2 regions of the Streptomyces sp. NPDC041068 genome follow, and region 1 is predicted to be linked to the other one. Evidence: riboswitches for the same ligand, from Rfam matches in the RefSeq annotation. Region 1 holds a riboswitch; the other holds the start of a gene.
The links. A riboswitch is a leader RNA that binds a small molecule or an ion and turns the genes downstream of it on or off. The one in region 1 is predicted to bind cobalamin.
Positions count from the first base shown of each region.

Region 2: another riboswitch for cobalamin. It lies ahead of cobN (cobaltochelatase subunit CobN); the one in region 1 lies ahead of AB0B50_RS01010 (CoA-acylating methylmalonate-semialdehyde dehydrogenase).

Region 1 is NZ_JBEZCG010000001.1:275,641-290,170, forward strand. It holds gene AB0B50_RS00980 (amidohydrolase) at 1-1,447, shown strand, start outside; gene AB0B50_RS00985 (hypothetical protein) at 1,708-2,277, shown strand; gene AB0B50_RS00990 (peptidase inhibitor family I36 protein) at 2,274-2,657, shown strand; gene AB0B50_RS00995 (cation diffusion facilitator family transporter) at 2,825-3,955, shown strand; gene AB0B50_RS01000 (ester cyclase) at 3,963-4,382, opposite strand; gene AB0B50_RS01005 (TetR/AcrR family transcriptional regulator) at 4,500-5,102, shown strand; cobalamin riboswitch at 5,139-5,319, shown strand; gene AB0B50_RS01010 (CoA-acylating methylmalonate-semialdehyde dehydrogenase) at 5,533-7,032, shown strand; gene AB0B50_RS01015 (acyl-CoA dehydrogenase family protein) at 7,029-8,213, shown strand; gene AB0B50_RS01020 (enoyl-CoA hydratase/isomerase family protein) at 8,210-9,286, shown strand; gene mmsB (3-hydroxyisobutyrate dehydrogenase) at 9,280-10,239, shown strand; gene AB0B50_RS01030 (PepSY domain-containing protein) at 10,376-11,863, shown strand; gene AB0B50_RS01035 (hypothetical protein) at 11,950-12,102, opposite strand; gene AB0B50_RS01040 (hypothetical protein) at 12,318-12,881, shown strand; gene AB0B50_RS01045 (hypothetical protein) at 13,421-14,530, shown strand, end outside.
Region 2 is NZ_JBEZCG010000027.1:43,267-57,796, forward strand. It holds gene AB0B50_RS40930 (NAD(P)-dependent oxidoreductase) at 1-733, shown strand, start outside; gene AB0B50_RS40935 (ATP-grasp domain-containing protein) at 730-2,043, shown strand; gene AB0B50_RS40940 (flavin reductase family protein) at 2,040-2,564, shown strand; gene AB0B50_RS40945 (pyridoxamine 5'-phosphate oxidase family protein) at 2,616-3,191, shown strand; gene AB0B50_RS40950 (hypothetical protein) at 3,423-3,620, shown strand; gene AB0B50_RS40955 (hypothetical protein) at 3,725-3,925, opposite strand; gene AB0B50_RS40960 (hypothetical protein) at 4,218-4,415, shown strand; gene AB0B50_RS40965 (histidine phosphatase family protein) at 4,403-5,008, opposite strand; gene cobN (cobaltochelatase subunit CobN) at 5,032-8,661, opposite strand; cobalamin riboswitch at 8,695-8,833, opposite strand; gene AB0B50_RS40975 (cobalamin biosynthesis protein CobG) at 8,939-10,228, shown strand; gene AB0B50_RS40980 (precorrin-8X methylmutase) at 10,225-10,866, shown strand; gene AB0B50_RS40985 (precorrin-2 C(20)-methyltransferase) at 10,863-12,401, shown strand; gene AB0B50_RS40990 (cobalt-precorrin-6A reductase) at 12,535-13,281, opposite strand; gene AB0B50_RS40995 (cobalt-precorrin-5B (C(1))-methyltransferase) at 13,299-14,426, shown strand; gene cobM (precorrin-4 C(11)-methyltransferase) at 14,493-14,530, opposite strand, start outside.

The sequences.
Region 1 (14,530 bases):
CATGACGCCCGGCCTGGTCGACGGACACCTCCACCCCGTCTCCGGCGCCGAGCTGACCCACGGCCTGGACCTGTCGGGCTGCGCCGACCTGGCCGCGGTGCGCGAGGCGCTGGCCCGTGAGGTCAGGGCACTGGCGCCCGGCGCGTGGCTGCACGCCTGGGGCCTCGACCCGAACGTCTTCGGTGACCGCCCCGTGGCCGCCGAGGCTCTCGCGCCCGTGCTCGACGGCGTACCTGCCCTGCTCCAACTCTTCGACGCCCACTCCATGGTCGCCAGCCCCCGCGCACTCGAACTCGCCGGTGTCGACGGGCCGCGCACCTTCGACCAGGCCGCCGAGATCGTGTGCGACGACGCGGGGCGGCCCACCGGGCTGCTCCTGGAGGACGCCGCCTGCGAACTCGTCGAACGCGCGGCCCCGCAGCCCACGCACGCCGAGCGCCGCGCCCGGCTCGCCACCGCCCTGCGCGGCATGGCCGCCGCAGGCCTGACCGGCGGCCACGCCATGGACGCGAACGGCGAAAGCCTCGCGCTGTACGCCGAGTTGGACGCGGCGGGCGAACTGCCGGTGCGGCTGCGCGTCGCCCCCTGGTGCCAGCCCGGCACCGACGCCGAAGGGCTGCGCGCGCTCATCGAGCAGCAGGGCACCGGCGGCTCCCTGTGGCACACCGCCGGCGTCAAGCTCTTCATGGACGGCACCATCGACAACGGCACCGCCTGGCTCGAACACCCCGACTGCCACGGCGAGTCCACGCACGCCTTCTGGCCCGACCCGGCCGCGTACACCGACGTCATCGGCGCGCTCCACCGCGCGGGCGTGCCCACCGCCACCCACGCCATCGGGGACGCGGCCGTACGGCACGCCCTGGACGCCGTCGAGAAGGCCTTGGCCTGCGGCGGACGCGACGTACGGCACCGGATCGAGCACATCGAGACCGTGCCCGACGACACTCTCGGCCGCTTCGCCGAGCTCGGCGTCATCGCCTCCATGCAGCCCACTCACTGCTGCGACTTCACCCGGGCCGACCACACCGACAACTGGTCCCGTCGCCTCGGCGAGGAGCGTGCCTCGCGCGCCTGGCGCTGCCGTGACCTGTGGGACTCGGGTGCCACGGTCGTCCTCGGCTCCGACTGGCCCATCGCCCCCTACCCGCCGCTCGGCGTCATGGCGGGCGCCCGCCACCGCCGTCCGAGCCGCGACCTGGGCCAGGCCCCGCACGGGCCCGAACAGGCGCTCACCGCCCTGGAGGCGCTGCGGGGCATGACGGTCAACGCCGCCCGCGCGGCGGGGGACGAGCACGAGGCGGGGCGCATCGCCGTGGGCCACCGCGCCGACCTCACCGTCCTCGCCGACGACCCGCTCACCGCCGCCGCCACCGACCTGCCGGAGCTGCCGGTGCTCCTGACGGTCCTCGACGGCCGCCCCACGCACCGGGACACGAGCGTGTGACACCACACCTCCGGTAGCGGCCCGGGAGGCGTACGGACCCAGGGAGATGCCAGTGACAACTGCGGTACGACTACTCACTGGTGCGAGTGATGCTGTGCCTACCTGCGAGGGCACCTGGGAAAGAAGCGCATGCATCTCCCGCCTGTCACTTCTGGAGGCCTCGTGCGCCACCCAGCCGCCGCCCCGGCAAACGCCCTCACGGCGGTCACCCCGACCGCCCTCGGCGGCGCCCCCGCGACCGCTTCGTGAGGTCGCGCCCGATGTCTCACCGTCACCGCCCCCGGCAACGGCTCCCGCGCGCCGCCTCGTTCCTCGCGGCCGCCTGTCTGCTCGCCGGCCTGACCGGACTCACCGGCTGCGGCGCGCCCCGTGAGCCGACCGTCTCGCTGAGCCCTTCCGACACCCTCAAGGCAGCCCAACTCCTGCTCACCGACCGCTGTTTGACCCATCGAGGGCTCACGCCGCCGCGCCCCGGCCGCCCGCCATCCGACGCGGCCGAAGCCCGGCGGGTCGAACGCGCACTGTTCGGCACCGGTCCGACCGAGCTCACCCTCAAGCTGCCCAGCGGGCACGTCATCGGCCACCACACCGACGGCTGCCTGGCGACCGCCGAGCGGCGTCTCTACGGCGACCAGCGCCGCTGGTTCCGGGCGGTCACGAACGTCAACAACCTCAAGTCCAAGGCCCCGTCGAGCGACCGTGCCGCCTACCGGGAGCTGCGCGCGCACGCACTCGCCGAGGCGCGGGAACTGCTCACCGCAGAACTCGACGGACCGTCCGCGCAGCACGACTCACTCACCGCAGTAGGCAAGGAAAGGACCCCTTCATGAAACACCCCGTAGCCCTGCTCGCCGCCGTCCTGCTCGCCACCGGCACGGGCCTGACCACGGCCGCACCCGCGTCGGCGGCGGACTGCCCGAGCGGCAACTTCTGCGTCTGGACCGAGGCCAACTTCGGCGGCCAGCGCATGAACGCCTCGGGCGACGACGAATGGTGGGAGAGCTGGATCGCCGACGCGGACTCCTCCTGGGCGAACCACGGGATCTCCGGGCCGGGCGTCAAGGACCACGTCCAGGTCCACGAGGACGCCGTCCAGTGGCCCTCCACCGGCGGCGACATGACGATCTGTCTCCGTCCGGGTGACGAGGTCGGCTACAACGCCACCGCCAACGACCGCGGCGACTCCCACACGTGGGCGATGGGCTGCTGAGGGCGCAGTAGTCGCACAATCCGCGACACCGCACCGTGCCGGTGCGAGAGATGCGCAGGTGAGGGCCGCATGCGTGTAGTCATACGTACGCCTCGCGGGCGCTCGTACGCACACAATGAGGGGCGCCGTCCGCGTGCAGGACGTCCGCGTACCGGAAGGGGCCCCACGTGAGCGATCGTCACGACCACGAGCACCCTCACCCGCATCGACACCCCCAGCCCCACCCCCACTCTCATCCCCACCCCCACTCCCATCCTCACCCCCACTCTCATTCCCACCCGCATCCGCATCGGCACCCGCATTCCTCCGGATCCGGCTTTCGACGCCGTGTCCGGCATCTCTTCGTGCCGCACTCCCACGACAGCGCCGACAAGGTCGACACCGCCATGGAGAGCTCGGCGCGTGGGATGCGGGCGCTCTGGGTGTCGCTCGCCGTGCTGGGGCTGACGGCCCTCGCGCAAGCCGTGGTCGTCGTCCTCTCCGGCTCCGTCGCCCTGCTCGGCGACACCGTGCACAACGCCGCGGACGCCCTGACCGCGGTGCCGCTCGGCATCGCGTTCGTCCTCGGGAGGCGAGCCGCGACGCGCCGCTTCACGTACGGATACGGCAGGGCCGAGGACCTCGCGGGCCTTGTCATCGTGCTCACCATCGCCGCCTCGGCCGCCTTCGCCGGGTGGACGGCCGTCGAACGGCTCCTGAATCCGCGGGACATGGAGCACATCCCCGTCGTGGCGGTGGCGGCCCTCGTCGGTTTCGTCGGCAACGAAGGCGTGGCCCGGTACCGCATCCGCGTCGGCCGCGAGATCGGCTCGGCCGCGCTGGTCGCCGACGGACTCCATGCCCGTACGGACGGGTTCACCTCGCTGGCCGTGCTGCTGAGCGCGGGCGGCGCCGCCCTGGGCGTTCGGCTCGCCGACCCCGTGGTCGGCCTGCTCATCACGGCCGCGATCCTGCTGGTCCTGCGGGACGCCGCCCGCGAGGTCCTGCGGCGCGTCATGGACGCGGTCGATCCCGCGCTGGTGGACACGGCCGAACGGGCCCTCCTGGACGTGGAGGGTGTACGGGGTGTCGGCGAGCTGCGGATGCGCTGGATCGGGCACCGGCTGCGCGCCGAGGTGGCGGTCCTCGTGGACGGCTCGCTCGGCGTGCGCGAGGCGCACCACGTGGCGGTCGAGGCGGAGCACGCGCTGCTGCACGCGGTGCCCCGGCTGACCGCGGCGCTGGTCCACGCCGATCCGGCGCCCGTCGACGGCGAGCGGGACCCGCACCACGCCCTGGCCCACCACGGACCGACCTGAAACCTCCCTACTCCGTTGCCCGCAACTGCTGGAGCAGGCCGAGGCGGTCGATGACGGCGTGGCGTTCGCTGACGCGGTCGCCGACGAAGCGGAACAGGGCGAACGCCTCCATGCTCACCTCGCGCCCGGTGGCGGGCACGCCCATCAGTTCGCTGGTGTGGCGGGCCCGCATGCGCCAGCGCACCACCACCGCGTCGTCCTCGGCCACGAGGTCCAGGATCTCGAAGGAGGGGTCGGTGTACGCGGCGTGCACCGCGCGGATGGCCTCCTTGAAGCCCTGGGGGCCGCGGACGTTCTGGTGCAGGCCCTCGGTGGTGACGAAGTCGTCGGTGAACAGGCCGTCGGCCGCGTCGACGTCGCCGGACTCAAGTGCCTTGTAGAGCCTGCGGATGGAGTTCTTGCGTGCTTCCTGCGAGGGACCGGACATAAGAGGTCTTCCTTCCGGGACGGCGTGCCGAACCACTGGCGTACGACTTACTGAGCGATCTCTCAGTAAGTTAACCTCTTCCTGAGTGAACACTCAATAAGGAAAGGGGATTTCGAGGTGGCACAGGCGCGGCGCGGGCGGCCGTCGACCGGGGTGCGGGAGGCGGTCCTGAGGACCACGGGCGAAGTGCTCGGCGAGGCGGGAATCGCCCTGTCCACCAAGGAGATCGCGCGCCGGGCGGGTGTCGCGGAGTCGAGCATCTTCTACCACTTCGGCGACCGACTCGGCCTGCTGGAGGCGGTCATCGGCGAGCATCTGCCGGTGTTCTCCGACGCGACGGTCGTGCTGGGGAGCCGGGACGCCGACGGGGATCTGCGGGCGGACCTGGTCGCGGTGGTGAGCGGCCTGGAGGGTTTCTACCTCCGGATCATGCCGGTGCTCGGCGCCCTGCAGTCCGACCGGCAGCTCCGCGAACTCCTCGCGCGGCGCGGTGGCGACGTGGGCCCCCACCTGGCGCTGGGCGTGGTGGCCGACCTGCTCCGCACCGAACGCGCGGCGGGACGGGTGGGTGCCGCCCTGGATCCGAAGGCGGGGGCCCTGCTCCTCATCGGGGCGGGCCACCAACGGGCCATGCACCGCTACCTGCTCGGTGCGGCGGCCGAGGACTTCCTGCCCCCGGTCGAGACCGTGGTGGAGGCGCTGCTTCCGGCCTTCGTGTAAGGCGGGGGTGGACTTACTAGGACGTCCAACTATATGTTCGTGACCAGAGCCCGCGGTGCAGGGAAGCCGGTGTGAATCCGGCGCGGTCCCGCCACTGTGACCGGGGAGTGCGTTCTCGCAGAGCGATACGCCACTGACGGACAAGTGCCGTCGGGAAGGCGGGAGGACGCGCGCTGATCCGGGAGTCAGGATACCGGCCGCGGGGTGTTCCGTGTTGTCCACGAGGATGGAGCAGACACGCATGGCACCGGTCCGTACCCACGACCCAGGTGAACCGGCGGAGCGAGCGGTGGCCCCTGACGGCACCCAACTCCGCGACGGCTCTTAGGCCTTCGCGTCCCACGGCATTCTCGGCTGCGCACCCCCACCCCGGTGCCGCCGTCGGTCTGCCGTGCCATCCCCGGATCTCATCTGACGAGAGCAGGCTCTCATGGTCCGTGAACTGACACATTTCATCGGCGGCAAGCACGTGCCCGGCACGTCCGGGCTCTTCGCCGATGTCTACGACCCCAACTCCGGTTCCGTACAAGCACATGTGCCGCTGGCCGGGCGCGCGGAGACGACCGCGGCGATCGCCGATGCGCAGGCCGCGCAGCGCGAGTGGGGCGAGTGGAATCCGCAGCGGCGTGCCCGCGTGCTGCTGCGGTTCCTCCAACTCGTCGAGGGCGAGCGGGAGTCGCTGGCCCGACTGCTGTCCAGCGAGCACGGCAAGACCGTCGCCGACGCCCATGGCGATCTGCAACGCGGCCTGGAAGTCGTCGAGTTCGCCGCAGGCATCCCGCATCTGCTCAAGGGCGAGTTCACCGACAACGCGGGCACCGGCATCGACGTGCACTCCCTGCGCGTTCCGCTCGGCGTCACCGCCGGGATCACCCCGTTCAACTTCCCCGCGATGATCCCGCTGTGGAAGGCGGCGCCCGCCCTCGCCTGCGGCAACTCCTTCATCCTCAAGCCGTCCGAACGCGCGCCCTCCGTACCGCTCAGGCTCGCCGAACTCTTCCTGGAGGCGGGCCTTCCGCCCGGTGTCCTGAACGTCGTCAACGGCGGCAAGGAATCGGTGGACACCCTCCTCGAGGACTCCCGTGTCCAGGCGCTCGGCTTCGTCGGCTCCACCCCGATCGCCGCGCACATCTACGCCACCGCCGCCGCGAACGGCAAGCGCGCCCAGTGCTTCGGCGGCGCCAAGAACCACATGATCGTTATGCCGGACGCCGACCTCGACCAGGCCGTGGACGCCCTCATCGGCGCCGGGTACGGATCGGCCGGCGAGCGCTGCATGGCCATCTCGGTCGCCGTGCCGGTCGGCGAGGAGACCGCCGACGCGCTCGTCGCCCGCCTCAAGGAGCGCGTCGCCGAGCTGCGCATCGGCCGCTCCGACGACCCCGAGGCCGACTTCGGGCCGCTGGTCAGCCGCGACGCGCTCGACCGCGTACGCCGCTACGTCGACATCGGCGTGGGCGAAGGCGCCGAACTCGTCGTCGACGGACGCGACTTCACCCTGCCGGGACACGCGGACGGCTTCTTCGCCGGGCCCACGCTCTTCGACCGCGTCTCGCCGCGCATGCGGATCTACCGCGAGGAGATCTTCGGCCCCGTCCTGTGCGTGGCGCGCGCGGCCGACTACGAGGCGGCCCTGCGTCTGCCGACCGAGCACCCCTACGGCAACGGTGTCGCCATCTTCACCCGGGACGGCGACACCGCGCGCGACTTCTCCCGCCGCGTCGGCGCGGGCATGGTCGGCGTCAACGTCCCCATCCCGGTCCCGGTGGCGTACCACACCTTCGGCGGCTGGAAGCGCTCCGGCTTCGGCGACCTCAACCAGCACGGCCCGGACGCCATCCGCTTCTACACCCGCACCAAGACCGTCACCTCGCGCTGGCCATCGGGAGCGAGGGAAGGCGCGAACTTCACCATCCCGACGATGGGATGACCGCGATGACTTCGCTGACCGGCACCCTCGCCCAGGGCCAACTCACCCTCACCAAGGACCAACTCGCCCTCGCCGAGGTCACGCTCGACTTCGCCGAGGAACACCTCGCGCCACACGCCGTGGCCTGGGACCGCGACAAGCACTTCCCCGTCGACGTGCTGCGCAAGGCCGCCGCACTGGGCCTCGGTGGTGTCTACGTACGCGAGGAACACGGCGGTTCGGGGCTCGGCCGCACCGACGGCACCCTCGTCTTCGAGGCCCTGGCCACCGGCTGCCCCTCCATCGCCGGATACCTCTCCATCCACAACATGGTCGCCTGGATGATCGACCGCTACGGCGACGAGAACCAACGCGCCCGCTGGCTGCCCGGCCTGTGCGCGGCCGAGACGCTGGGCAGCTACTGCCTCACCGAGCCCGGCGCCGGATCCGACGCGGCGGCCCTGCGCACCCGCGCGGAACGCGACGGCGACCACTATGTCCTCACCGGCGTCAAGCAGTTCATCTCCGGCGCGGGCACCTCGCAGGTGTACGTCGTCATGGCCCGCACCGGAGGGGAGGGACCCGGCGGCGTCTCCGCGTTCGTCGTCGAGCGGGACGACGCGGGACTCTCCTTCGGTGCAGACGAACGCAAGATGGGCTGGAACGCCCAGCCCACCCGCCAGGTGCTCCTCGACGGCGTACGCATCCCCGCCGACCGCCGCCTCGGCGCCGAGGGCGAGGGCTTCCGTATCGCCATGAACGGTCTCAACGGCGGACGCCTCGGCATCGCCGCCTGCTCCTTGGGCGGCGCGCAGAGCGCCCTGCACCGCAGCATCGCCCACCTCGCCGACCGCGAGGCGTTCGGCGCGCGCCTCCTGGACGCCCAGGCCCTGCGGTTCCGGCTCGCCGACATGGCGACGGAGCTCTCCGCGGCCCGTGCCCTGGTGCGCCAGGCCGCCGACGCCCTCGACCGGAGCGACCCACGGGCCCCCGAACTGTGCGCCATGGCCAAGAGGTTCGCCACCGACACCGGCTACTCCGTGGCCGACCGTGCCCTCCAACTCCACGGCGGATACGGCTACTTGAGCGAGTACGGCATCGAGAAGATCGTCCGGGACCTGCGGGTCCACCAGATCCTGGAAGGAACGAACGAGATCATGCGCGTGATCGTGGCCCGCGGCCTCACCGAGGCCGTCCGATGACCGCGGCCGAGGACCCCGTGGTCCTCCGCGTCGAGGGCCGCGCGGCGCACATCACCCTCAACCGCCCCCGCGCCCTCAACGCCCTCACCCACACCATGGTCCGCCGCGTCGACGAGGCGCTGACCGCATGGGAGAGCGACCCCGCCGTCGAGACCGTGGTGCTCACGGGGGCGGGGGAGCGCGGTCTGTGCGCGGGCGGCGACATCAGGTCCATTCATGCGGACGTCACGGCGGGCAGCGGCGACGCGACGCGGGCCTTCTGGCGCGACGAGTACCGCCTCGACGCCCGCATAGCCCGCTACCCGAAGCCGTACGTCGCCGTCATGGACGGTGTCGTCATGGGCGGCGGCGTCGGAATCTCCGCGCACGCCGGCGTGCGCGTGGTCACCGAACGCTCCCGCGTGGCCATGCCCGAGACCGGCATCGGCTTCGTGCCCGACGTCGGCGGCACCTACCTCCTGGGCCTCGCGCCCGGCGAACTCGGCACCCATCTCGCCCTGACCGGCGCGCAGCTGACCGCGGGCGACGCGCTCAGGTGCGGCCTCGCCGACCACTTCGTGCCGTCGTCGTCGCTGCCCCGGCTGATCGCCGACCTCGCCGACACACCCGTACGAGAAGTCCTCGCGCGGTACGTCGGGGACGCGCCGCCGGGCCCCCTCGCGGAGGAGCGGCCCTGGATCGACCGCTGCTACGCCGCGGGCACCGTCGAAGAGATCGTCGACCGCCTCCTCGCGGACGGCTCCCGCCCGGCGAAGGAGGCCGCCGACGGGCTGCTCTCCCGGTCGCCCGTCGCGCTGAAGGTGACCTTGGCCTCGCTGCGCCGCGCACGTGAACTGGGCTCGCTGGAGGCGGTGTTGGACCAGGAGTACCGCGTGTCCTGCGCCGCCCTGACCGCGCCCGATCTAGCCGAGGGCATCCGCGCCCAGGTCATCGACAAGGACCGCTCGCCGCGCTGGAACCCCGGCACGCTCTCCGAGGTGACGGACGACGACGTCGAACGATACTTCGCACCGCTCGGCGCCCGGGAGCTCTCCCTGGCCGCGGGCGGCGCGGGACAGGAGGTGGCGTGGTGAGCGGGACCGAGCACGGTACGGGGCAGGCGCCGTGGCGGACGATCGCCTTCATCGGCCTCGGCCACATGGGCGGGCCCATGGCCGCGAACCTCGTTGCGGCGGGCCATCGCGTCGTCGGCCACGACCTGGTGGCCGACGCGCTGAAGGAGGCCGCGAGCAAGGGAGTCGTGCCCGCGGCCTCCGCGGTCGAGGCCGCTTCCGGCGCCGACGTGGTGATCACCATGCTGCCCGCCGGGCGCCACGTCCTCGCCCTCTACCGCGACGAGGGGCTGCTCGCCGCGGCCGCCCCGGGCACGCTGTTCGTCGACTGCTCCACCATCGACGTCGCGGACGCCCGCCTCGCCCATGAGGCCGCGGTCGCCGCGGGCCACCGCGCCCTGGACGCCCCGGTCTCCGGCGGGGTGGTCGGGGCGGAGGCGGGCACGCTGACCTTCATGACGGGCGGCGGCGCGGCCGAGTTCGCCGAGGCGGAGCCCCTGCTCTGCGCGATGGGCAGGAAGGCCGTGCACTGCGGGGCCGCCGGGGCCGGGCAGGCGGCGAAGATCTGCAACAACATGATCCTCGGCGTCTCGATGGTCGCGGTCAGCGAGGCCTTCGTGCTCGGCGAGAGCCTGGGCCTGTCCGCGCAGGCCCTGTTCGACGTGGCATCCACGGCGTCCGGGCAGTGCTGGGCGCTCACCTCCAACTGTCCGGTGCCGGGCCCGGTCCCCGCCAGCCCTGCCAACCGCGACTACCGGCCCGGCTTCGCCGCCGCGCTCATGGCCAAGGACCTCGGCCTGGCCGCGGGGGCCGCCCGCGCGGCGGGGGTGGATGCCGAACTCGGTCTGCGCGCTGCCCAGTTGTACGAGGAGTTCGCCGCGGGCGAGGGCGCGACGCGGGACTTCTCGGCGATCGTCCAGACGATCAGGCGACGGTCCGGTGCGCCGGAGGAGGGCGCAGCCGACGCGAGCTGACCGCTCCCCGGTGGCGTACGTCACAGGAAGGGGTGGGAACTCGGTCCGCTCGTGGGCCGACTCCTGGACCGGTCCGGCCGAAGCCGGGCCGCGGCCCGTCGGTCGATTCGACCGCGTCGATCCAGGAGAACGCGTCATGCCCGCCGAACCCACCGTCCTCGCCGCCGGCGACGGGCAGCAGCCAGCCGAGCCTCCGAAGCCGTCGCCACCGGCTCCGGAGGCCCGGCCCGCCGGGCGCAGGACCGGCTGGGCCTCCTTGCGCCCGCTGGTCCTGCGCCTGCACTTCTACGCCGGTGTGCTGATCGCGCCGTTCCTGCTGGTGGCGGCGGTGACGGGGTTGCTCTACGCGGGTTCGTTCGAGGCCGAGAAGATCGTGTACGCCGATGAGCTGCGCGTCCCCGTGGCCTCGGACAAGAACGAGCTGCCTCTCGCGCGCCAGGTGGCCGCGGCCCGCGAGGCGCACCCCGAGGGGAAGGTCAGTGCGGTCCGCCCGTCCCCGGAGGACGGCGACACCACGCGTGTCCTGCTGTCCGGGGTGCCCGGAGTCGACGCCGACCGGACGCTTGCCGTCTTCGTGAACCCGTACACGGGCGAGGTGCGCGGCGCGCTGGAGCAGTACGGGTCGGGCGGCGCCCTGCCGCTGCGGACCTGGATCGACGAACTCCACCGCGATCTGCACCTCGGCGAGCCGGGCCGCCTCTACAGCGAACTCGCCGCCAGCTGGCTGTGGGTGATCGCGGGCGGCGGCCTCGTCCTGTGGTTCGGGCGGCGCAGGGCGCGGCGGAAGCTGCGGGGCACCAAGGGCCGCCGCCGCACGCTGTCGCTGCACGGCACGGTCGGCGTCTGGGCGGCACTCGGCCTGTTCGTCCTGTCGGCGACGGGTCTGACCTGGTCGGCGTACGCGGGGGAGAGCATCGGCGACCTGCGGGAGGCGGTCGGCCAGACCACGCCCGCGGTGTCGGCGAGCGTGACGCCCGGAGGGGCGCCGGCGGCGGACTCGGGTGGGGAGCACGCGGGGCACGGCGCGGGGGCGGGCCCGGCCTCGGGGACCACAGGGGCGACCGGCCAGGACAAGAAGGATGTCGGCCTGGACGCCGTTCTGGGGTCCGCCCGGGAGAAGGGCCTTTCGAACCCGGTGGAGATCGTGCCGCCCGCCGACGCGTCCTCCGCGTACGTCGTCAAGCAGATCGGGCGCAGCTGGCCGGAGAAGCAGGACTCGGTCGCGGTGAACCCGGCGAACGGCGAGGTCACGGACGTCCTGCGGTTCGACGACTACCCCGTCCTCGCCAAGCTGACGCGCTGGGGCATCGACGCGCACACCGGCACCCTCTTCGGCCTGGCCAACCAGATCGCGCTGGCCGCGCTGGCCGTCTGTCTGATCCTGCTGATCGTCTGGGGCTACCGGATGTGGTGGCAGCGAGGCCGCGGTTCGCGCTTCGGCCGCCCGATGCCGCGCGGCGCGTGGCGGGACGTCCCGGCTCATGTTCTGGTCCCCTTGATGGCGGCGATCGCCGTACTCGGCTACTTCGTGCCGCTGCTGGGCATCCCGCTGGTTGCCTTCCTGGCGGTGGACATCGTGCTGGGGGAGATCGCGTACCGGCGGGGGAGGCGTACGTACGCGTGAGGTCAGGCCGGGGGCTTGTCCGCGGCGAGCCGCGCGGCCTCGGCTCTGATCCGCCGAGCGCGGTGGCCATGGCGGGACGGAACTCCCTAGCGGCTGGTCCACCAGGCGATTCCCGTACCGCTCGCTGTGGTCACCAGCGTGACCAGCCAGGTGGGGATGCGCTGGACGATCAAGTGCAGTCCTCCCAGCCGGAGTTCGAGGAACGGCTGCGCAGGTGACGTGGGGGGATTCGTGGCCATGGGGGCACCCTTCGCATGAGGAGAAGTCGCGAAGTTCAGAATGCCGGGCACATTTCGCCAACGGTGAGAATACACCAAGATATGCATTTATCTGTCCCTCGATGGGGTGAACTCGGGTGCAGGGGTGCGGAGTTGAGGCGGAGGGGGGCGGCGTAGGGGTACCTGCCGCTTGCCTCATGGCCTGGCGCGCCGACGTTCCGGGATCTAATGGCGCGATGGACACACGGATATGGGATGCCCTGCCGCAAGCCGTGCGAGAGCGTGTGGACGAGTTGGTGACGGCGGACCGCATGGTGGGGGCCATGAAGGAGGTCTGGGAGGCGTTCGGCGAGGGCGGCGCCCTCGCCGGAGTGCCGCGTCCCGGTGGCTTGCGCGCGTGCCAGGACCTCGTGGCCGCCCGTTACGCGGTGCTCGCCGATCGCGTCACGCGCCTCTCTCCGCCCACCGTGGCCGACATGGCGGCTGCGATTCGGGCCGAGGCGGGGCGGCCTGTGGTGATCGAGGCGCTGTGGGACGGGGACACCCAGGGGTGGATGGTGGATGTCGTCGCCGTCTTTCCTCCGGCCGGCGGCGGAGCGGTGCCTCGGGATCTTCGACTCGCCACGCTTCGCCATGGATCCGACCTGCGGATCTTCAACGGACAGGCGCCGCCCTGGCCGGAGGCCGTCGAGGCGCGGGGGGTCGGTGAGGAGTTGGCCGGGATGTTCCGGATCCCCTTCCACTTCGCGAGCCCGGAAGAGCCCGATGACCAGGCATCCCGGTGGTGGGACACCCGCTGACCGCCGACCGCTCGCAAAGAGGTGCGAACCCATGGGTGTGACCGGCCGCAGATCGGGCACTCGATGGGTGAGCCCCGCCGTGTCTCCCCCGTCGCGGCGGGGCTCCCTTCGCTCCGGCAGTCGGAGCTCTCCGGCCGTGTCGGACCACACGATCCACTTCACGGTCCGCACCAGGCCTTTGTCGGCCCGGTGGCCGGGTGCATCCCTTGTGCGGACTGAGCCGGCACGTGTCGCTGACGAGCGTCGCGACGGCGGCGAGGAGGGTGACCGCGATGCCGGTGACCGTGGCCTGGAGGGCGGAGAGGGTGCGCTGTTCCGGAAGACCGCCCATGTCATTGCCCGCCCCTCGCGCCCGGAACCTTCCCGGATTGGCTGGCCCAAGTGGCGCGCGGCACGCGTACGTTGCGTTCCTCGTCCTCAGGGGTGACGTCAGGGTCGTCTCCGTCCTGGGGGCGAGACCCGACCCCGACGAGGATTCCGGGGCGGGCCGCCCTCGCGCAGGACGACCGACTCCGGCAGGCCCATGTGTGCTGTGAGGCATGGGCTCTGATCGGCGTACGACCAGGAATGCGGGCCGCGGTGGCGCGGTGATCGCGGTGCAGGCCGAGTCGGCGGCGCGGACGAACATCCCCGTCGCCGCCGACCGCCGGGCGGCGCGGGGAAAGTACCTGTCGCTCCTGTCCACCGAAGAGCCGCCGGACGAGGGCTGGTTCGCGACGTACGCGATCGAGGCGCCCGCGGCCGGGACGTACGAACTGGCCGCGGTTGCCACCGCCCCCGTCGAACTCCCGCACACCGAGGCGGTCGCCTCGTACATCGAGATCGCCGTCGACGGCGGGCCGCCGAGGGAGGTCGGACGGTCCCAGCCGCACTGGTACGAGTCCGAGGCGGCGTGGGGTGATCTGAGTGTCCTCGCGCTGGGTGACGTCGAACTGCACGCGGGTGGGCAGGAGTTGACTTTCCGGGTGGAGGAGAAGGTGGCCGTCGGCGACGCCCTCGCGTATGCCCTGGCCCTCGACTGCTTCACGCTGACGCGCGTGGAGGGCACCGTGCTGCGCGATGCGTACCTCGGTGATCCACGGACCGGCATGGGTACGTACCGGCACGGCGAGCCGGCCTGCCTGAGCTTCCGTGTCGCCGGACCGGACGACCGTGCTGCCGCGCGCCGCGTGCGGTACGCGGTCATCGACTACTTCGGGGAACGCGTGGCCGACGGCGCCGTGACCGTCCCCGTCGGACGGCGGCTCGCGTCGGTGACGCTCCCCCAACTCCCGCCCGGTAACTACCGCGTGGAGGCCGACCTCGCCGAAGGGGCAGGCAGCGGAGCCGGTCTGACCCGGCACTTCGCCTGTCTGCCCGAACGGGGCGCGGTGAGCGGGCCCGCCAACCGGTTCGGCGTCAACGCCTTCGTCTTCTCGCTGGTTCCGCCCTCGCGCCTGGACGCCTTCGCCGCCGGGATGAAGGACATGGGCGTGGGCTGCGTGCGGGACGGCAACGCCTGGCCCACGGCCGAGCCGGCGCGCGGCGCCTACGCCACCGAGCACTACGACCGCATCACCCGCGCCCTGCGCCGACACGGCCTGACCTCGCTGGAAGTCGTCTCGGCCGCCCCCGAGTGGGCGATGACCGACGCCTCGCTGCCGCTCCCC
Region 2 (14,530 bases), on a different contig from region 1:
GGCGGAGTCCGTCGCGGACCTGGCCGCGCCGGTGGTGGTCACCATGCTGCCCGACGGCGCCGCGGTCCGGCAGGTGGCCGACGAGCTGCTTCCGCATCTCGCCGCGGGCTCCCTGATCGTCGACACGGGCTCCTCGGCGCCCGAGGACACGCTGGACCTCGGCCGCGCCGCCGCCGTGCACCAGGTGGCCGTGGTGGACGCGCCGGTCTCCGGCTCCCCGGCAGCCGCGCGCGCGGGCGAGCTGACGCTGATGGCCGCGGGCGAACCCGGCGACGTGGAGCGGGCGGAGCAGGTGCTCGGCGCGCTCGGCCGGGTGTACCGGGTGGGCCCCGCGGGCGCGGGCCACGCGCTGAAGGCGCTCAACAACCTGCTCTCCGCGGTCAATTTGGCGGCGGTCGCCGAAGTCATGCTCGCGGGGCGGGCGTTCGGCCTCGAACCCGCGGCGATGCTGGAAGTGATCAACGCCTCCACCGGCCGCAACCACGCCTCGCAGACCAAGCTCCCCGACCACATCCTGCCCGGCACCTTCGACTCGGGCTTCGCGCTGCGCCTGATGCTCAAGGACATCCGCATCGGCACCTCGCTGCTCGACTCCGCGGGCGGCCCCGCCGCCTTCGGGCACGCCTGCCAAGATCTGTGGGAGAAGGCGCACGAAGAACTGCCGGCCGGCGCCGACAACGTCGAGGTCGTGCGCTGGCTGGAGAAGGCATCGGGACGGGAGCTGCGCGCATGACGCACGAGAACGAGAACACGAGTACAAACACGAACGGGACCGCACCGCGGATCGCGGTCATCGGCGGCCAGGTCGCCACCCTGAAGAAGGCGCGGCAGGCCGGCTTCGACATCGTCTGGGTGTACGGCCCGCACGAACTGGACACGGCGGGCCTTGAGTTGGTCGCCGAGGCCCACCTCACGGACTACCGCGACCCGCAGGCCGTCGCGGACCTCCTCGCGGCCGTGCACCGGCACCGCCCGCTGGCCCGGGTCATCTCGATGATCGAGGACGGCCTGGAGTCGGCGGCGGCCGCGACGACGGCGCTCGGCCTGCCGGGCACCGGCCTCGACACCGTCCGCGTGCTGCAGGACAAGCTGGCCTTCCGGGAGTTGCTCGCCGAGCGAGGCATCGAGGGGGTCGCCGCGCGCCTCGGGCACGACGAGGCCGACATCCGCGCCTTCGTCGCCGAATTCGGCCCCGCGGTGATCAAGCCCAGGTACGGCTCGGGCAGCCTGGGCGTGCGCCTGGTGGAAGGCCCCGACGCGGTCCCCGAAGTCGCTGCCTGGGCGGCGGAGTTCGGGCTGCACACGTTCATCATGGAGCAGTACCTGCGGGGCCCCGAGTTCAGCGTGGAGGCCTTCAGCTTCGCGGGCGAGCACGTGGTCGTCGCGTACACGGCCAAGGAGAAGCTGGACTCGTTCGTCGAGGTCGGGCACATCCAGCCCGCGGCCATCGACGCGGACACCACGGCCCGCATCGAGTCGCTCGTCACCAGGATGCTGGACGCCGTGGGCGTCAAGGACGGCCCCTCGCACTCCGAGGTCATCGTCACCGCCGAAGGGCCCCGCCTGGTGGAGTCCCACAACCGGCGCGGCGGCGACCGGATCGCCGACCTGGTCACCGAGGTGTACGGCACCGACATCGACGCGCTGGCCTTCCTCTGGTACGCGGATCGCACCGCGCCCATCACACCGGGACCGGCACGGGGCGGGGGCGCCATCCGCTTCCTGACCGCCGAGCCCGGCATCGTCGAGTCCGTCACCGGAGCCGACGAGGTGCGCGCCGATCCGCGGGTGGTGACCCTCCAGCTCTCCGCCGCGCCCGGTGGCACGGTGGCTCCCATCGCCTGGTCGTACGACCGCTCGGGACTGCTCATGGTCCGCGGCGATTCGGCCGACGAGGCGCGCGCCCTGGCCCACGAACTGGCCGACCGGATCAGCATCAAGACCCGGCCCGACACGGCTTCGGGCGCACCGCGCTCCATCGCCGCCGTGGCCCCCCGGCCCGAACGGCTGCTCGGCACCACGCCCACCGGGACGTCGTCGTGACCACCGCGGTGCCCACGGTCGCCGCCGCCGAGCTGCGCACCGCGCTGCGGGGGCACGCCTCCGGGGTCGCGGTGCTCACGGCGGCCACGCCCTCGGGGCCCGCCGGGGTGACGATCACGTCGTTCACCTCGGTGAGCGCCGAACCGGCCCTTGTCTCCTTCGCGCTCGCCGAGACGTCGTCGACCTGGGCCAGGGTCAAGGACTGCGAGAGGTTCGGGATCCAACTGCTCGGCGCGGGCCAGCGCGAGGTGGCCGAGCGGTTCGCGGCCACGGGCGTCGACCGGTTCGCGCCGCCCACCCGCTGGCACACGGGACCGCACGGGGTGCCGCTGCTCGACGACTGCGCCGCGTGGCTGGTCGGCACGCGCCACCATCAACTGACGCTGGGCGACCACGAGTTGATCGTCTGCGCCGTGGAGCACGTACGGGTCGGCTCCCCGGGCGGCGGCCTGGTCCATCTGCACGGGAGCCTGCATGCCGCTCCGGGGAGTCCGGAGAGCTTAGGCAGCCGAGAGAGGTGAGTGATTTCGCAGAGCCGCAAGAGTCGAGAGAGTTCTGAGAGGTAATCCCCTATGGGCAAGCTCTACGAAGGGCTGACCCCCGCGCTGCGTGACTTCATCGCCCAGGCGCCCCTGTACTTCACGGCCACCGCGCCGCTGTCCGCGGACGGCCACGTCAATGTCTCGCCCAAGGGCGGCATGGACACGTTCGTCATCCTCGACGACACGACGGTGGCCTACCTGGACCTCATAGGTTCCGGGGCCGAGACCATCGCGCACGTCCGCGAGAGCGGCCGCATCACCCTGATGTTCTGCTCGTTCACCCGCCGCCCCAAGACCCTGCGGCTGTACGGCACCGCCCGCTGCGTCTTCCCCGACGCCCCCGAGTGGGACACCCTGATCGGCCACTTCGGAAAGCACCCGATCCCGCGCTCCATCATCGTCGTCTCGCTCACCCGCATCACCGACTCCTGCGGATTCACCGTGCCGGAGATGGACCTGGTCCGCGAGCGTGACCTCCAGGACCAGTGGGGCATGCGCAAGTCCGACGAGGAGTTGGAGGAGTACATGCGGAAGAAGAACTCCACCAGCATCGACGGCCTGTCGGCCCGCCCGCACCGGGAGACATCGGGTTCGGAACGCCTGTGATGGTGGTCTTCTGACAGCGTGCCGACGGCGAGGGACTTGGAGAAGGATCGTCTGTCCGGCTGCTCCTGTTCGCGGAGAAGAACTTGAGCGTGAAGTGCTGAGGCGGATCGTTACGGCGTTCACGTACGGGTGATGTGGGGCTTATCGGCGGACCGCGGTGGGGAGCCACCGGGCGGCTCGTGTCGTGTATCGAGTCGCAAACGAAGTCCGTTGACGCAAAGGAGAGTTCATATGCGCCGCGCCGTCGCCGTCGCCCTGGGGGCCGTCTCGCTGGTGGGGGTTCTCGCCGGGACCGCCAGTGCCGTGCCGGATCCCGTCACCACCGTCGACTGCCTGACGCAGTCGGCCGGTGATGTCACCACCCTCGTCGATCCCGCGAGCCCCGGGGTGCCGGCGGAGGTTCCGGGGGCTTCCTGCCTCGCTCCGTGAGGTGAGGTAGTGAGGTAGCGGGGTGCTGCCGTGAAGCGCGCGTGCGCGAACCCCGGGGCAGGGGTCCGCGCACGTGGCCGGTCAGCCGTGGGGAGCCGGGGGCGTCAGTCCCACCTGTAGCCGTCCCCGAAGTTGAGGGTGTGCTCCAGCACGTCCTCCAGCGGGTCGTCGATCTGGCCGGTGTTGATCAGCGCGACCTTGGGTGCGTTGTGCGCGTTCGTGTGGGTCTCGTCGGCGTGCGCCGTGCCGGAGCACAGGACAGCGGGTGCGGTTGCCATCGCTGCGACCAGCGCCCAACGGGACATTGCCTGTACCCAACTGCCGTTCACTGCAGCCTCCTTGGACCGTGCGGGTACGGGTCGCCGACCGCGGCCCGTCTCGCCGTGTGTAACCCCGGCGCGATCAGGAAGTCACTGACGATCATACGAAAGGGTCGTCGGATGCGCGGGATTGTCCAGGAGGGGTTAGCCTCGCTGCCCTCTCGGTTCCTTGCCGAACCCCCAGACTCCGAACCCCCAGACTCCGAACCCCAGACCCCGAACCCCAGACCCCGAATTCCTTCGGCCTTTCGGCCTTTCCAAGAAGACAGGTAGTCGCATGCGCTCTCGTCGCGTTCTGGTCGCCTCCGCCGCCCTGCTCGGCGCCCTCGCCCTGTCCCTGGCGGTGACCGCCGTGCCCGCCGCCGCTGCCGTGGCCAACCCCGCGCCGTTGCCCGTCACCGAGTCCCTGATCACCGAAGGCGTCACCATCGAAGGGCCGCTGGTCAACAACTTGGCGCTGCCTCAGGTCGTCTGAGCCGGGTCCTTCGGCAGGTGCCGCGCGTCGTTCTGGAAGACGAGGGTGGGAGGTCGGCCCGGGGCGTAGCGGATGAGGGTCAGCGCGGTGTTGCCGTGGTTCAGGCCGATCCAGCGCCACGGCGGGGCGTCCAGCGCGTCCCTGACCAGCCAGGCGACCAGGAAGTTGTGGGTGACGACCAGTTCGTGGCGCGGCTCGTCGCCCGGCACCGGACCCGTGAAGCGCGCCATGGCCTCACGGACCAGTGCGGGGCCGCCCTCGCGCTCCGCCGCCGGGAACTCCGCCAGGCGCCGCAGCGTGGACTCGGCGATCTCCTGCGGGAGTTCGGCCGCCTGCGGCAGGTACGGGACGTAGTCCCCGGCGGGTTCCGAGCGGTGCAGGGGGACGCCGTCGAGCTGCTCGCCGACCAGCCGCGCGGTCTGCTCGGCACGGGGGAGCGGCCCGTGGTGGACCGCCGCCAGCGGTACGCCGCGCAGCCGCTCGCCGAGGAGCACGGCCTGACGGCGGCCGGTCTCCGTCAGCCCGCTCTCGTCGGCGGTGGCCTCACCGTGCCGGGCGAGGTAGAGGTACCGGGTGGCGGTTCCGGTCGTCATGGCAGAGCGTCCCCCTTCCCGGCTCAGCCCTCGTCCTCCAGGTCGCCTTCCGTCTCCAGGTACGCCTGGCGCAGCGCTTCGAGCACCGCCGGGTCCGGCTTCGCCCACATGCCGCGCGACTCCGCCTCCAGGAGGCGCTCCGCGATGCCGTGCAGGGCCCAGGGGTTGGCCTCCTGGAGGAACTCGCGGTTGGTCGGGTCCAGGACGTACGTCTCCGTGAGCTTGTCGTACATCCAGTCGGCGACGACGCCCGTCGTGGCGTCGTACCCGAACAAGTAGTCCACGGTGGCGGCGAGTTCGAAGGCGCCCTTGTAGCCGTGGCGACGCATCGCCTCGATCCACTTGGGGTTGACGACGCGGGCCCGGAAGACGCGTGAGGTCTCCTCGACCAGCGTGCGGGTGCGGACCGTCTCGGGGCGCGTCGAGTCACCGATGTACGCCTCCGGGGCCGTGCCCCGCAGCGCGCGCACGGTGGCCACCATGCCGCCGTGGTACTGGAAGTAGTCGTCCGAGTCCGCGATGTCGTGCTCGCGGGTGTCCGTGTTCTTCGCCGCCACCGCGATGCGCTTGTACGCGGTCTCCATCTCCTCGCGCGCCGAACGCCCGTCCAGGCCGCGGCCGTACGCGTACCCGCCCCACACCGTGTAGACCTCGGCGAGGTCCGCGTCGGTGCGCCAGTCGCGGGAGTCGATGAGCTGGAGCAGGCCCGCGCCGTACGTCCCGGGGCGGGAGCCGAAGATGCGGGTGGTGGCCCGGCGCTCGTCCCCGTGCTCGGCCAGGTCGGCCTGGGTGTGGGCGCGTACGTAGTTGTGGTCCGCGGGCTCGTCCAGCGAGGCGGCGAGCCGCACCGCGTCGTCGAGCAGGCCGATCGTGTGCGGGAACGCGTCACGGAAGAAGCCCGAGATGCGCAGCGTCACGTCGATGCGAGGGCGGCCCAACTCCTCGTACGGGATGGCCTCCAGGCCGGTGACGCGGCGTGACGCGTCGTCCCAGACGGGGCGGACGCCGAGCAGGGCCATGGCCTCCGCGACGTCGTCGCCCGCGGTGCGCATCGCGCTGGTGCCCCACAGGGAGAGGCCCACGGAGGTGGGGTACTCGCCGTTGTCGGACTTGTACCGCTCGATCAGGGAGTCGGCCAGGGCCTGGCCCGTCTCCCACGCGAGGCGGGAAGGGACGGCCTTCGGGTCGACCGAGTAGAAGTTGCGGCCGGTCGGCAGGACGTTGACCAGGCCGCGCAGCGGGGAGCCGCTGGGTCCCGCCGGGACGAAGCCGCCGTTCAGGGCGTGTACGGCGTGGTCGAGCTCGGCGGTGGTGGCCGCGAGGCGCGGCACGACCTCGCGGGCGGCGAACTCCAGGACGGCGGCGACCTGTTCGCTCTGGTCGGCGGCCACGGAAGCGATCGCGGCGGGGTCCCACCCTGCGTCGTCCATCGCCTGGACCAGGGCGCGGGCCTTGTCCTCGGCCTCGTCCGCGCTGGTGCGCGTGGCCGCCGACTCGTCCAGGCCGAGCGCCTCCCGCAGACCCGGCAGCGCCGTCGTGCCGCCCCAGATCTGGCGGGCCCGCAGGATCGCGAGGACGAGGTTGACGCGGTCGGTGTCCTTCGGGGCCTGGCCGAGGACGTGCAGGCCGTCGCGGATCTGGGCGTCCTTGATCTCGCAGAGCCAGCCGTCGACGTGCAGCAGGAAGTCGTCGAAGCCGTCGTCGTCCGGGCGGTCCTCCAGGCCCAGGTCGTGGTCGAGCTTCGCGGCCTGGATGAGCGTCCAGATCTGCGCGCGGATCGCCGGCAGCTTCGCCGGGTCCATGGAGCTGATCTGGGCGTACTCGTCGAGGAGTTGCTCGAGGCGCGCGATGTCGCCGTAGGAGTCGGCGCGCGCCATCGGCGGCACCAGGTGGTCGATGAGCGTGGCGTGCACGCGGCGCTTGGCCTGCGTGCCCTCGCCCGGGTCGTTGACCAGGAAGGGGTAGATCAGCGGCAGGTCGCCGAGCGCGGCGTCGGGGCCGCAGGCCGCCGAGAGGCCCGCGTTCTTGCCCGGCAGCCACTCCAGGTTGCCGTGCTTGCCGAGGTGGATCATCGCGTCGGCGCCGAAACCGCCGTCCGACGCGGACGCCGCGATCCAGCGGTAGGCCGCCAAGTAGTGGTGCGAGGGCGGCAGATCGGGGTCGTGGTAGATCGCGATCGGGTTCTCGCCGAAGCCGCGCGGCGGCTGGATGATGATCAGGAGGTTTCCGCGGCGCAGGGCGGCGAGCACGATGTCGCCCTCCGGGTCGCCGCCCTGGCCCACCCGGGACCGGTCGAGGAACATCTCGCCGGGCGGCGGGCCCCAGTGCTGCTCGACGGACTCGCGCAGCTCCTCGGGCAGCGTCGCGTACCAGCGCTTGTAGTCGGCGGCGGGGATGCGCACCGGGTTGGCGGCGAGCTGCTCCTCGGTCAGCCAGTCCTGGTCGTGGCCGCCCGCGTCGATCAGCGCGCGGATCAGCTCGTCGCCGTCGCCGGAGACGAGACCGGGGATCTCTTCCGCGGCTCCGAAGTCGTAGCCCTCGCCGATGAGCCTGCGAAGGAGCGCCACGGCGGACGCGGGGGTGTCCAGGCCCACCGCGTTGCCGATGCGGGAGTGCTTGGTCGGGTACGCGGACAGGACGAGCGCGAGGCGCTTGTCGGCGGCCGGGATGTGCTTGAGGCGCGCGTGGCGTACGGCGATTCCGGCGACCCGGGCCGCGCGCTCGGCGTCGGCGACGTACGCGGGGAGGCCGTCCTCGTCGATCTCCTTGAAGGAGAAGGGGACGGTGATGAGGCGTCCGTCGAACTCCGGCACGGCGATCTGGCTCGCGGCGTCGAGCGGCGATACGCCCTCGTCGTTCTCCTCCCAGGCCGAGCGCGACCCGGTCAGGCAGAGCGCCTGCAGGATCGGCACGTCCAGGGCGGTCAGCGCGCCCGCGTCCCAGGACTCGTCGTCACCGCCCGCGGAGGCCTCGGCGGGCTTGGTGCCGCCGGCCGCCAGGACCGTGGTCACGATGGCGTCGGCGGCGCGCAGCTCCTCGATCAGCTCGGGCTCGGGGGCGCGCAGCGAGGCCACGTACAGCGGCAGGGGCCGTGCGCCCGCGTCCTCGATGGCGCCGCACAGGGCGTCCACGAACGCGGTGTTGCCGCTCATGTGGTGGGCGCGGTAGTAGAGCACGGCCACGGTCGGGCTGTCCGTGCCTTCGGTGCCGTCGGCGCGGGCGGCGCGCTCCAGGGGGCCCCAGGACGGGGCGGCCGCGGGCGGCTCGAAGCCGTGGCCGGTGAGCAGCACCGTGTCGGAGAGGAAGCGGGCCAGCTGCTCCAGGTTCGCGGGGCCGCCGTGCGCGAGGTAGGCGTGCGCCTCTGCGGCGATGCCGACGGGCACGGTGGAGGAGGCCATCAGCTGGGCGTCGGGCGCCTGTTCACCGGTGAGCACGACGACCGGGAGGCCGCTGGCGGTGAGCTGGTCGAGGCCGTCCTGCCAGGCTCGGACACCGCCGAGGAGGCGTACGACGACGAGGTCGACGCCGTCGAGCAGCGCGGGCAGCCCGTCGAGGTCCAGGCGGGAGGGGTTGGCGAACCGGTAGTCGACCGGGCCTCCCGCCGCGCGGGCGCTGAGCAGGTCGGTGTCGGAGGTCGACAGCAGCAGAAGCATGCGGGCGCAGGCCTTCCTCGGGGTGTCCGCGCCCCGGGTGGTCGTATGGACGGCAGGAGTTCCTGGCTCACCCCACGTCGGTGGGGCTCACAGTGGCGGGACCGCGCCGGATTCGCACCGGGCTTCCTCCTTCGGGTCCTGGTGGACCCACGCCGTCGCTGGCGTCGACGGACCTGGCGGTCCGCCGCCTGCATAGTAAGTCCTGCCCACGGTCGGCGGTGCGGCCACCTGCCAGGACGGCCCGTCTCGGGAGGCGTCCCGCCGGATCGGCGTGGGTATGCTCGCCGCCATGCCGCCCACCCGAGCAACATCCCCAAAACAGGGCGAACCCCCCATACGTGACCGGGGCGACGCCTGCCCCGGAGCCCTTCGCCTGCACCGCGCCGACGACGGCCGCCTCGCCCGACTCCGCCTGCCCGGCGGCCTTTTGACGTCCCGTCAGGCCGAGGTGCTGGCCACCGCCGCGGAGCGTCTGGCGGACGGCAACCTCAGCATCACCTCGCGCGGCAACATCGAGCTGCGCGGCCTCGGCGAGACCTGCGGCGGCGAACTCTCCGCGCTGCTCTCACAAGCGGGCCTGCTCCCCTCCGAACGGCACGAACGCATCCGCAACGTGGTGGCGTCACCGCTGGCGGGAATCGACCGACTCGGCCACGGTGACGTGCAGTTGTGGGCCCGTGAGCTGGACGGACTCCTGTGCTCCGAGGGGTGGACCGCGGAGCTCTCAGGGCGCTTCCTGTTCGCCCTGGACGACGGGCGCGGGGACGTCGTCGGGCTCGGCGGCGATGTGACCTTGATCGCAGAATCGGGCGGGACGGCGATCGTCCGCGTCGGCGGCCTGGCGTTCCGGGTCGCCGGAGCCGACGCCCCCCGCGCCGCACTCACCGCCGCGAGGGCCTTCCTCGCCGCCGCGACCGCCGCGGGCAACGGCGCCTGGCGGGTGTGGGAGCTGCCCCGCGAGCGGCGCGTGGACCTCGCCGGAGCACTGGAGCGCGCGGGCATCGACGCCGTGCGCGCCGAGCCGTGGTCCGTCGCCCGCAGTGCCCCGCAGGCACCCGGGGTGGTCGGCGACGCCGTCGTCGTCAACGCCCCCCTCGGCCGCGTCACCGCCGCCCAGTGGCGAGCCCTCCTGCCGCTGCCCGCCGACGAACTGCGCGTCACGCCCTGGCGCGGCTTCGTCGTCCCCGGCTTCGCCGACGAGGCCGCGGCCCGCGAGCGCCTCGCCGTACTCGCCGACGCAGGGCACATCACCGACGCCGAATCGCCCTGGCTGGGCGTCGGCGCCTGCACCGGACGCCCCGGCTGCGCCAAGTCCCTCTCCGACGTACGCGCCGACGCCGTCCCCGGCCTCGGCGGTCTGCCCGTCCACTGGTCCGGCTGCGAACGGCGCTGCGGGCACCCGTGGGGCGACTGGGTCGACGTCCTCGCCACCGGCGACGGGCAGTACGAGGTGACGGTGCGCATCGTCGGCGAGGACCGCGCGCCCATGACGGGCGGCACCCTGACCGAGACGGTCACCACGGCACGTATCCCCACGAAACCAACGGCAACAACGGCCACGAGATGAGCGAGAGCACAGTGTTCGACTACGAGAAGGACGGCGCGGCCATCTACCGCGAGTCCTTTGCCACCATCCGCGCGGAGGCGGACCTCGGGGGCCTGCCCGCCGACGTCAGTCAGGTCGCGGTGCGGATGATCCACGCCTGCGGGATGGTCGACCTCGTGCGCGACCTCGCCTACAGCCCGCGCGTGATCGCCGACGCCCGCAAGGCGCTGCGCGACGGCGCGCCGATCCTGTGCGACGCGAACATGGTCGCGAGCGGCGTCACGCGTAAGCGGCTGCCCGCCGACAACGACGTGATCTGCACGCTCGCCGACCCGTCCGTGCCCGACCTCGCGCAGCGCATGGGCACCACCCGCAGCGCCGCCGCCCTGGAACTGTGGCGCGACCGCCTCGAAGGCTCGGTCGTCGCCATCGGCAACGCGCCCACCGCGCTCTTCCGCCTCCTGGAGATGATCGAGGAGGGCGCGCCGCGTCCGGCCGCGGTCCTCGGCATACCGGTCGGCTTCGTCGGCGCCGCCGAGTCCAAGGACGCGCTCGCCGAGCACTCCTCCGGTCTGGAGTACCTGGTCGTACGGGGACGTCGGGGCGGCAGCGCGATGGCCGCGGCGGCGATCAACGCGATTGCGAGCGAAGCGGAATGAGCGGCGTGCACACCGAGCAGAGCCCGCAGGGCCGGCTCTACGGCGTCGGGCTCGGCCCCGGCGACCCGTCCCTGATGACCGTGCGCGCCGTGGAGACCATCGCCGCCGCCGACGTGGTCGCGTACCACTCCGCCCGGCACGGCCGCTCCATCGCCCGCTCGATCGCGGCCGCGCACATCCGCGCCGACCACATCGAGGAGCCGCTGGTCTACCCCGTCACCACGGAGAGCACCGACCACCCCGGCGGCTACCGGGGCGCTCTCGACGACTTCTACGAGGAGGCCGCGGCGCGCCTGGCCGTCCACCTCGACGCGGGCCGCACGGTCGCCGTCCTCGCCGAGGGCGACCCGCTCTTCTACGGCTCCTACCAGCACATGCACAAACGGCTCGCGCACCGCTACCCGACCGAGGTGATCCCCGGGGTGACCTCGGTGAGCGCGGCGGCGGCCCGGCTCGGCGAGCCCCTGGTGGAGGCCGAGGAGGTGCTCACGATCCTGCCGGGCACGCTCCCCGAGGAGGAACTGGCCGCACGCCTCGCGGCCACGGACTCGGCGGTCGTCATGAAGCTCGGCCGCACCTTCGGCAAGGTGCGCGGCGCCCTGGAGCGCGCGGGCCGCCTCGACGAGGCCCGGTACGTGGAGCGCGCCACCATGCAGGGCGAGCGCACCGGTCAACTGGCCGACGTGGACCCGGAGTCGGTGCCGTACTTCTCCGTGGCGGTGCTGCCGAGCCGGGTGGCGCCGCTGACGGGCGGTCCCGCGCCCGAGCCTTCGGCGGACCCGGAGCGCGGTGAGGTCGTCGTGGTCGGCACCGGTCCCGCGGGCCCGCTCTGGCTGACCCCCGAGACGCGCGGCGCCCTCGCCGAGGCCGACGACCTGGTCGGCTACACCACGTACGTCGACCGCGTGCCGCACCGCCCCGGACAGCAGCGGCACGGCTCCGACAACCGCGTCGAGTCCGAACGCGCCGAGTTCGCCCTGGAGTTGGCGAAGCGGGGCCGTCGCGTCGCCGTCGTCTCCGGCGGTGACCCGGGCGTCTTCGCGATGGCCACGGCCGTCCTGGAGGTCGCCTCGCAGGAGGAGTACGCGGATGTTCCGGTGCGGGTGCTGCCGGGGGTGACGGCCGCGAACGCCGCCGCCGCCCGCGCGGGCGCGCCCCTCGGCCACGACTACGTGACCCTCTCTCTTTCCGACCGTCTCAAGCCGTGGGAGGTCATCGCGGAGCGGCTGGCCGCGGCGGCCGCGGCGGACCTGGTCATCGCCATCTACAACCCCGGCTCGCGCAGCCGCACGTGGCAGGTGGGCAAGGCGAGGGAGCTTCTGCTGGAGCACCGGGCACCGGATACGCCGGTGGTGCTCGGGCGTGACGTCGGAGGACCTGAGGAGAGCGTGCGAGTGGTGCGGCTCGGTGACCTCGACCCTGCCGAGGTCGACATGCGGACGTTGCTGATCGTCGGGTCCTCGCAGACCCGGTGGGTACGGAGGCGCGGGGGCGCGGAGCAGGTTGTGTGGACTCCTCGGCGGTATCCGGACTAGGGGTTCTGCGGGCGCGTGTCGGCTGTGGGTGTGTGGGGGCTGGTCGCGCAGTTCCCCGCGCCCCTTACGGGGCGGATCCGTGCCCCTGTAAGGGGCGCGAGGAACTGCGCGACCAGCCACATACAACCCGCGCCTAACCACACAGCAGGCGCACCCAGGCAACCGCTTCCCCCGGCGTGGCGACGCCGACAACCCCCTCCGGCCCGGCGGGCCTTCGCACCACCACGACAGGAATCCCCGCCTCGCGCGCGGCGACAAGCTTCGGTGCGGTGGCCGAACCCCCACTGTCCTTGGTCACCACGACGTCGATCCGATGCCGCCGCAGCAGTTCCCGTTCCCCGTCGAGGGCGAAAGGCCCTCGGTCGAGCAGTACCTCCATGCGCGCGGGACACGGCGGCTCGGGCGCGTCGACCGAACGTACGAGGAACCAGAGATCAGCCAGTTCAGGCCCGGAGAACGTGGCGAGCCCCATCCGCCCGGTGGTGAGAAACACGCGCCGCCCCAGCTCAGGAAGCACCTGTGCTGCCTGATCCAGCGAACCGACCTCGTGCCAGTCATCGCCCTGTCCCGCCACCCAGCCGGGCCTGCGCAGCGCGAGCAGGGGAACATGGGCGAGCGCGGCGGCCTTCGCCGCGTTGAACGAGATCGTCCCAGCGAAAGGATGGGTGGCGTCGATGAGCGCGTCCACGCGGTGCTCCCGCAGCCACGCCGCCAGCCCCTCGGCCCCGCCGAAGCCGCCGACGCGCACCTCGCCGGGCGGCAGCCGGGGCGCCGCGACCCGACCCGCCAGGGAACTGGTCACCCGGACCCCCGTCTCGTCCGCGAGGAGCTCCGCCAGAAGGCGGCCCTCGGTCGTTCCCCCCAGAATCAGTACGTGCACGGAGTTCGGTTTCCTTCATGAGTGAGGCAGCTAAGGCCAAGGGTGGGCGCAGCGCCCAACTCAAGCACACCGGTCTGCGGCCCGGATGGACGACCGGTTCCTGTGCGACCGCCGCCACCACGGCCGCGTACACGGCGCTGCTGACCGGTGACTTCCCCGACCCGGTGACCATCACGCTGCCCAAGGGCCAGACGCCGGCGTTCGCGCTCGCCGCCGAGGAGCTCACCGCTTCGTACGCGATGGCGGGCGTCGTCAAGGACGCGGGCGACGACCCGGACGTCACGCACGGCGCGCTGGTCAGGGCCACGGTGCGGCGGCTGCCGCCGGGCTCGGGCGTCGTCTTCAAGGCGGGCGCCGGTGTGGGCACGATCACGCGCCCCGGCCTTCCCCTGGACGTCGGTGAGCCCGCGATCAACCCCGTGCCGCGGCAGATGATGCGGGACCACGTGACCCTGGTGGCCGAGCGCGCGGGCGTCGCGCCTGACGTCGAGATCACGATCTCCGTCGACCACGGCGAGGAGATCGCCCGCTCCACCTGGAACCCGCGCCTCGGCATCCTCGGCGGCCTGTCGATCCTCGGGACGACCGGCATCGTCGTGCCCTACTCCTGCTCGGCGTGGATCGACTCGATCCGGCGCGGCGTGGACGTGGCGCGGGCGGCCGGGCGCACGCATGTCGCCGGGTGCACGGGCTCGACCTCGGAGAAGACGGTCGTCGCCGAGTACGACCTGCCCGAGGACGCCCTGCTCGACATGGGCGACTTCGCGGGCGCGGTCCTCAAGTACGTACGCCGTCACCCCGTCGACCGCCTCACCATCTGCGGCGGCTTCGCCAAACTGTCGAAGCTGGCGGCGGGCCATCTGGACCTGCACTCGGCCCGCTCCCAGGTGGACAAGGGTTTCCTTGCGGAACTGGCCCGAGCGGGCGGCGCGGACGAATCCCTGACGACCCAGGTGGCGTCCGCGAACACGGGCCTGGAGGCCCTGCGCCTGTGCGAGGCGGCGGGCGTCCCGCTGGGTGACCTGGTGGCGATGAGGGCGAGGGACGAGGCGCTCGGTGTGCTGCGAGGGGCGCCCGTCGCAGTGGACGTCATCTGCATCGACAGAGCGGGAACGGTGGTGGGCCGAAGCGATTCCCCTGCGTGAGGAGAGCCCCTGCAAGGGGCGCGGGGAACTGCGCGATCGGCCCCATACGACCCGCACCCGAAAGACTCAGCAAACGTGCCGATCCCGCTCCGCCGAGTACAGAT